DNA from 3 places in the Arthrobacter sp. zg-Y919 genome. Region 2 is predicted to be linked to each of the others. Evidence: riboswitches for the same ligand, from Rfam matches in the RefSeq annotation. Region 2 holds a riboswitch; each other region holds the start of a gene.
The links. A riboswitch is a leader RNA that binds a small molecule or an ion and turns the genes downstream of it on or off. The one in region 2 is predicted to bind S-adenosylmethionine.

Region 1: it holds a riboswitch for S-adenosylmethionine, as region 2 does, so the genes downstream of both, QNO10_RS12040 (hypothetical protein) here and QNO10_RS00345 (cobalamin-independent methionine synthase II family protein) in region 2, are expected to answer to the same signal.
Region 3: it holds a riboswitch for S-adenosylmethionine, as region 2 does, so the genes downstream of both, QNO10_RS04455 (bifunctional o-acetylhomoserine/o-acetylserine sulfhydrylase) here and QNO10_RS00345 (cobalamin-independent methionine synthase II family protein) in region 2, are expected to answer to the same signal.

What each region holds. Positions count from the first base shown of each region.
Region 1 covers NZ_CP126242.1:2,558,130-2,560,386, forward strand. Annotated here, with positions in the region: gene QNO10_RS12035 (LLM class flavin-dependent oxidoreductase) at 1-355, shown strand, start outside; SAM riboswitch class IV at 831-963, shown strand; gene QNO10_RS12040 (hypothetical protein) at 979-1,383, shown strand; gene QNO10_RS12045 (CPBP family intramembrane glutamic endopeptidase) at 1,527-2,257, opposite strand, start outside.
Region 2 covers NZ_CP126242.1:71,388-73,644, forward strand. Annotated here, with positions in the region: gene QNO10_RS00345 (cobalamin-independent methionine synthase II family protein) at 1-1,147, opposite strand, end outside; SAM riboswitch class IV at 1,166-1,290, opposite strand; gene QNO10_RS00350 (peptide MFS transporter) at 1,422-2,257, opposite strand, start outside.
Region 3 covers NZ_CP126242.1:943,755-946,011, reverse strand. Annotated here, with positions in the region: gene metX (homoserine O-acetyltransferase MetX) at 1-141, opposite strand, end outside; gene QNO10_RS04455 (bifunctional o-acetylhomoserine/o-acetylserine sulfhydrylase) at 147-1,463, opposite strand; SAM riboswitch class IV at 1,541-1,657, opposite strand; gene QNO10_RS04450 (VOC family protein) at 1,818-2,257, shown strand, end outside.

The DNA.
Region 1 (2,257 bases), 600 kb from region 2:
GATCGCCGTGTACCGGCAGGCGTGGGCCGACGCCGGGCATCAGGGCACACCGCGTGTGTCCGTCAGCCGCAGCATCATTCCCCTGGTGACCGAGGCGGACCGGCGGTACTTCGGGCTCCGTGCCCAGGCCGAAGGCCGCGACCAGGTGGGCCACCTAGACGGCGACCTGGCCCGGTTCGGCAAGAGCTACATCGGCGAACCGGACGTCATCGCCGCGGAACTGGCTGCGGATGCCGCCGTTCAGGAAGCGGATACGGTCCTGGTGACCGTGCCGAACCAGCTGGGCGTGGACTACAACGCGCAGCTGCTGGAAAGCATCGTCAAGCTCGTGGCACCGGGGGCCGGCTGGCGGTAAGCCGGTCCCGGGGGTGCCCCCCCCCAGCGGTCTGGAACCTTGGCACCTTCGGGGCCTGGATCCGGCGGCAACGAAATTCCCCGCTCGCAGAGCTCGTGGAGAATATTAAAGCCGCCTCCTCCAGGCCCCTTCGTGCGTCCGGCACCTTTCGCCATGCCCTCGTGGGTCCGCTGCTTCCCGCCCGCCTTGGGGTGTGCGTCGACTCCTGCCAAACCCCTTCGTGGGTCCGTCTCCTCCCGGCGCCTTCGTGCGTCCGTCACCTTCGTGCGTCCGTCATCTTCCGCAATGCCCCGGATGGTGAGGAGCGCATCCTTCGGGCCCACCTCCCGCGGGGAGTGTGCGAGGGTATTCGGCCCCGGGACCTTCCGCGGACGGAAGGCGAGCTGCGGACTATGGGCGCCGGACCGCTCACCACCGCACACCCGGGAATGGCCCCTGTCGAAATGTCGGCGGCCTCCGCTAAAGTAGTTTTCAGCTTCACGAGATGTGGCCTCCGCCCGGGAAACCGGGCATAAAAGCTCCGACTGGCCCCACACCAACCCCACTGTTCGGCGGGTGGTTCGGATGACGAAGCGGCCTGCTTCGTCCGTTGCAGGCAAGGACAACCTGAAAAGGAACCCACTGTGAGCATTTCCAGTGTCAGCAAATCCGGTCTCAGCAACTGCAGCGGCTTCGCGCCGGGGCACAACATCCATTGGATCCACGGCCGCCGTCTCGAGGGCTGGGAGCAGTGGTCGGACGTCGAAGCCACGGCCGATCCGCAGCTGGACCTCATTTACCTGGTGTCCGAAGGAATCCAGCACCTGATGTGGTTCCACAATGTTCCGGCCGTCGCCACCGCACTGGGGGCCGCCGTCGATACCCCGCAGTGGTGCCAGCGCTATTCCACGCTGATGGTGCCCGGCGGGTTCGAGTCCGATGCGCGGAGTTCTTTTTTCTACTTAGCCCGGCCGGAGCGGGTGGTTCCGTGCAACGGCTCCCTGGTCCGGGCACCGGAAACTGAGCGCATCGAAAAGGCCGGCTCCTAGCTGCCGAGGCTCACCTTGTGTACAGCAGATGCGCCCTGATGGGTCCGTGGCCAGCATCAGCTGTACACAAGGCGACGGCGCCGACGCGGCAGCCAGCATCAGCTGTACAGAAGGGACCGCAGCAGCCCGCCGGAGACGTCCTGCTACTGCTGGAGCAGCTCCGGCGGGACCGCGTACATCACCAGCACCCCCAGGAGGTTCTTCGCCGCGTGCACCCCGTAGGACAGCATGAAGTTGTTGCCCGCCCAGACATAGAGGCCGACCAGGGTGGCACCCATCGCCAGGTAAGGCACCAAGACCGGCAGGGTGAGGGATTCCTTGCCCACGACGTGGATGGACGCGAACAACAGGACCGACAGGATGCCGCAGGCCCAGATATTCCAGTACCGGCTGAGCTTGCCGATCAGCAGGTGCCGGAAGATGTACTCCTCCACAAAGGGCGCCAGCACCACGATCAGGGGAATGATCAGCCAGGGCGAGACGGACCCGACAAACCCCTGGACCGCTTCCTGGTTCGCTGCGGTCTGGACGTCCCCGGTCACCAGGACAGCGGCCATGGTGGCGATGAGCATGATGATGACGCCCGCGGGAATCAGGGCCAGCGTCAGCACCGGGCGGGTGGCCAGGATCTTCGTTTCCCGCACCACATACGGGCGGGCCGCAAGGAAGGCCAAAAGGCCGGCAACTGCGTAGAAGCCCAGGTTCAGGACGTAGGAGGCGGTGAGGGGATCCGGAACCACCATCACCAGCACCGGGAAAATGAGCCCCGGTGCGAAACTCAAGACCAGCAGGAACAGGACATAGAACCCGGCCGCCACGGCATCCCGCCGGGTGAAGCGGTAGGAAAGCCACGGTATCGACGCCGGTGGACGCC
Region 2 (2,257 bases):
CCGCGATCTGGGGATGCACCCGTCCGCCCAGCCCGCAGTCAGTGGAGGCAATGATGTTTTCCCGTCCCACCAGCCCGGCGAAACGCTCGATCCGGTCCGCCACCAGTTCCGGATGCTCCACCACGTTGGTGGCATGGGAGACGACGCCGGGGAGGATGACCTTGCCGTCCGGCAGTTTGGTGTCCTCCCAGACCCGCCATTCGTGCTCGTGCCGCACGTTTCCGGCTTCAAAGCTGTAGCCGCCCGCGTTGATCCGGAGCAGGGTGTCCACCAGATGCCGGAACTCGATGTCCGTGGTGTGCGGCCCGTGCCAGGAGCCCCAGCATAGGTGGAACCGGACCTGTTCCTCCGGGATGCCGCGCAGGGCGTAGTTCAGGGCCTCCACACGGACCTGCGTGAACCTCAGGTAGTCCTCGACGGACGGTTCGGGATTGATCTGGTCCCAGTTCTCCGCGATGGACGGGTCATCGATCTGGACAATCAGCCCGGCGTCGGCAATGGCCAGGTATTCCTCGTGCATGGCGTCCGCACACGCGTAAATGAACTCTTCCTCGGTGGCGTAGTACTCGTTGGCAATCCGGGAACAGGACCCGGGGGACAGTGACGCCAGGAAGCCTTCCGTCAGCCCCGCCGACGCCAGTCCCGCCTTGAGGTTGGCAATGTCGTTCGCCACGGCGTCGTACCCCGTGTATTCCACCGGGCCCGTGACCTTCGGGAAGACCTTCTGCGCGCCCGTGGTGATGCCCGACGACGGGTCGGAGTAGGCCGCGGAAAAGCGTTGCCGGTCGCGGCGGTCGCCGAAGCTGGTGAGGACCACACTGCCCGGTTCGGAGCGGTGCGGCCCCATGTCCCAGATTCCCGTTTCGGCCACGCTCAGGCCGGCGAGCCGGGAGAAGGAATAGGACCACCAGGCCCCGTAGTCGACGTCGGCGGACATTGCGTGGCCGTATTCGCCGTCGTTCGGAATGTCGATGCCGGCCTTCAGCTGGCGGGCCACCAGGTCGGCGACGGCGGCCTGCAGCAGCTCCGCGTACCCCCCGGTGTCTGCGGGATCGGCTTCGCGTGCCGCATTCGCGGCCAGCAGTTCAGGAGTACGGGGAAGGGAACCGGCGTGGGTGGTCAAAATGCGGTCAGTGCTTTTGCGCATGGCAGTCATCCTTGGGAAGCAGTGCTCTTGCCGGCACCGGACGCCCGGAAGGGCGGTGCAGGCCGCTTCGTCATCCGAACCACCCGCGAAGCATGGGGTTGGTGCACGGCCAAGTCGGAGCTTGGCGGCCGTGTCTCCTGAAGCTGGGACCCATCCTAACCACGTCCCTGGGGTGCAGCCAAGTATGTCTGAGGACACAAGCGGACACAAAAAAGGACGGCGGCACCGGAGAGTTCCGGTGCCGCCGTCCCTGCTGCAGTGGTGCGGGGTGCTGCTAGCGCACGCCGCCCATGAGCTTCTTGATCGACGGTGTCGCCGCGGCAAGGGCAATGCCCAGGATGATTGCGGTGACGCCGCTGAAGGTGAAGTAGCTGACTTCGGTTGCGGGATCGTAGAACTGTGCCAGCCAGCCGGCCAGGGTGGTGCCCAGGGAGACGGACAGGAAGAACAGGGCCACCATCTGGGTCCGGAAGACTTCCGGAGCCAGCTTGGTTGCCACCGACAGGCCGATCGGGGACAGGAACAGTTCAGCGAAGGTGAACAGCAGCAGGATCCCGGCCATGGCCAGCAGCGGGGTGCTGTTCGGGGCACCTCCGGAGAACGGAATGAAGGCCAGGAAGGCGAGGCCCATCACGGCCAGGCCCATGGCGAACTTCAGCGGGGAGGACGGCTGGCGGTCGCCCATCTTGGTCCACACACCGGCGAAGACCGCGGCGAAGATGATGATGAAGACCGGGTTAATGGACTGCACCCAGCTCGGCGGCATTTCCCAGCCGAAGATGCTGCGGTTCAGGGAGGTGTCCGCGTACATGGCAACCACCGTGAACTGCTGCTGGAACAAGGCCCAGAACGCAGCGCTGGCAATAAAGAGCGGCATGAAGGAGTACACCCGGCGGCGTTCCACCTGGTTCACCTTCTTGCTGCTGAGGATGATGACGAAGTAGGCGACGGAAGCCACGATGGCCACGGCCGCCATGACCACGGCGAGGTTCTTGGCGGTCAGGATGTTGAAGACAACGGCCAGCGCAATAACAACCAGACCGGCCACGGCAATGAGCCCGACCTTCATGTACTGCTGCTTCGGGAGCGGGTTGGCTACATGATGTGCGG
Region 3 (2,257 bases), 870 kb from region 2:
GACGACGTCGGGCAGGTACCCACCGGTTTCCAGGTCCAGTCCCCCTATGGAGGCATACTGCAGCACCCCGTCCTTAGCGGTGGGGTGCTGCAGCGGTGGCACCTGCAGGGACTTGCCCTGGGGTGCCGGGTGCCGGGTCATGGAGCCTACGCTCCCTTGGCAGCCCGGAACCCGGCGTCGAGGTCCGCGAGGATGTCGTCGATATGTTCGATGCCCACGGAGAGGCGGACCAGCCCCGGACTGACACCGGCCGCCAGCTGCGCTTCAGCTCCGAGCTGGCTGTGCGTGGTGGATGCCGGGTGGATCACCAGGGAGCGCACGTCCCCCACATTGGCCACGTGCGAGTGCAGTTCCAGTCCGTCGACGAAGCGTTTGCCGGCGTCTATGCCGCCCTCGATTTCGAAGGAGACAATGGCGCCGGTGCCGCGCGGACCGTAGGTGCGGCCACGGTCAAACCACGGACTGGACTCCAGGCCCGCGTACGCCACGGACACGACGTCGTCGTGCTGTTCCAGCCAGTTCGCGACGGCGACGGCGTTGGATACGTGCCGTTCGATCCGCAGGCTCAGGGTTTCCAGGCCCTGGGCAATCAGGAAGGCGTTGAAGGGCGACACCGCGGATCCGAGGTCGCGCAGCAGCTGGACGCGTGCCTTGAGGATGAACGCGAGGTTCGCCCCCAGCGCTCCGTTGACGCCCAGGTCCCGGGCGTAGACGAGCCCGTTGTAGCTTTCATCGGGCGTGTTGAAGCCGGGGAACTTCTCCGGATCGGCAGCGAAATCGAAGTTGCCCGAATCCACGATCACGCCGGCAATGGCGGTTCCGTGTCCGCCGAGGTACTTGGTGGCCGAGTGGACCACAATGTCGGCGCCCCACTCGATCGGGCGGATCAGGTACGGCGTCGACAGCGTGTTGTCCACAATCAGCGGAATGCCCGCGTCATGGGCCACGGCGCTGATGCCTTCCAGGTCCAGGACATCCTGCCGGGGGTTGGAAACCACCTCGCCGAAGAACGCCTTGGTGTTGGGCCGGACGGCGTCGCGCCATTGGTCCAGGTTGTCCGGGTCCTGCACGAAGGTGGTTTCAATACCGAACCGCTTCAGGGTGTGCTTCAGCAGGTTGTAGGTGCCGCCGTAGAGGCTGGGGCTGGCGACCACATGGTCGCCGGCCTGCGCCACGTTCAGCAGCGCGAAGGTTTCCGCCGCCTGTCCGGAAGCCAGCAGCAGGGCGCCGACGCCGCCCTCCAGCGACGCGATCCGGTTTTCCACCGCTTCCTGGGTGGGGTTGCCGATCCGGGTGTAAATGGGTTCCAGTTCGGCCAGCGCAAACCGGTTGGCTGCGGCTTCGGCACTGGGGAAAACGAAGGACGTTGTCTGGTAGATGGGCAGGGCACGTGCGCCGGTGACGGCGTCGGGCTCCTGGCCTACGTGGATCTGGCGGGTTTCAAATGACCAATCTGCACTCATGATGCTCCCTCAAACCAGGGGCCGCACAACGCCGCCGGGGTGCATCCGGGTACGCCGGATATCCGGTGGGGTCGTGGGACCCGCGCTTGCCGGACGCCCGTTTGGCGTACGGCCAGGTCTTCACCCGGGGCACCCCACCGCGGTTGGAGGGTTGCCGGCCAGCAAGCCGGGGCTATCTGCTGGCACTCATGACCTGCACCAATGGAAACCGAAACATCGGCGTTCTGCAAGCTCTGTGACGGACCATGAAAAAACCTGCCGCTACGGTGGCGGTTTGGTGCCGGAGAGGGAAAAAATCCGCACTTAGGCATCCCTTGGTCGAGACGGGTATCACAACGTGCCACAATGGGCCGCATGCGCTTGGACCATGTTTCTTATGCCTGTGAATCCGACGGTCTTCTGGCCACCACAGAGAGGATTGCCGCTGCTCTCGGTGCCGACTTCGTGAAGGGTGGCGTCCACCCCCGGTTCGGTACCCGCAATATGATCCTGCCCCTGGCCAACAACCAGTACGTCGAGGTGGTGGAGGTACTGAACCACCCGGCGTCGGACAAGGCGCCCTTCGGGCAGGCCGTGCGCCAGCGTTCCGAATGCGGCGGCGGCTGGATGGGCTGGTGTGTTGCCGTGGACGATCTCTCCCCCTTCGAGGAACGCCTGGGCCGGTCCTCCGTGCCGGGCAACCGCAAATTCCCCGACGGCCAGGAGCTCACCTGGCGGCAGATCGGCATCAACGGTCTCATCGCCGACCCGCAGGTGCCCTACCTGCTGCGCTGGGATGACAACACCGAGGAACT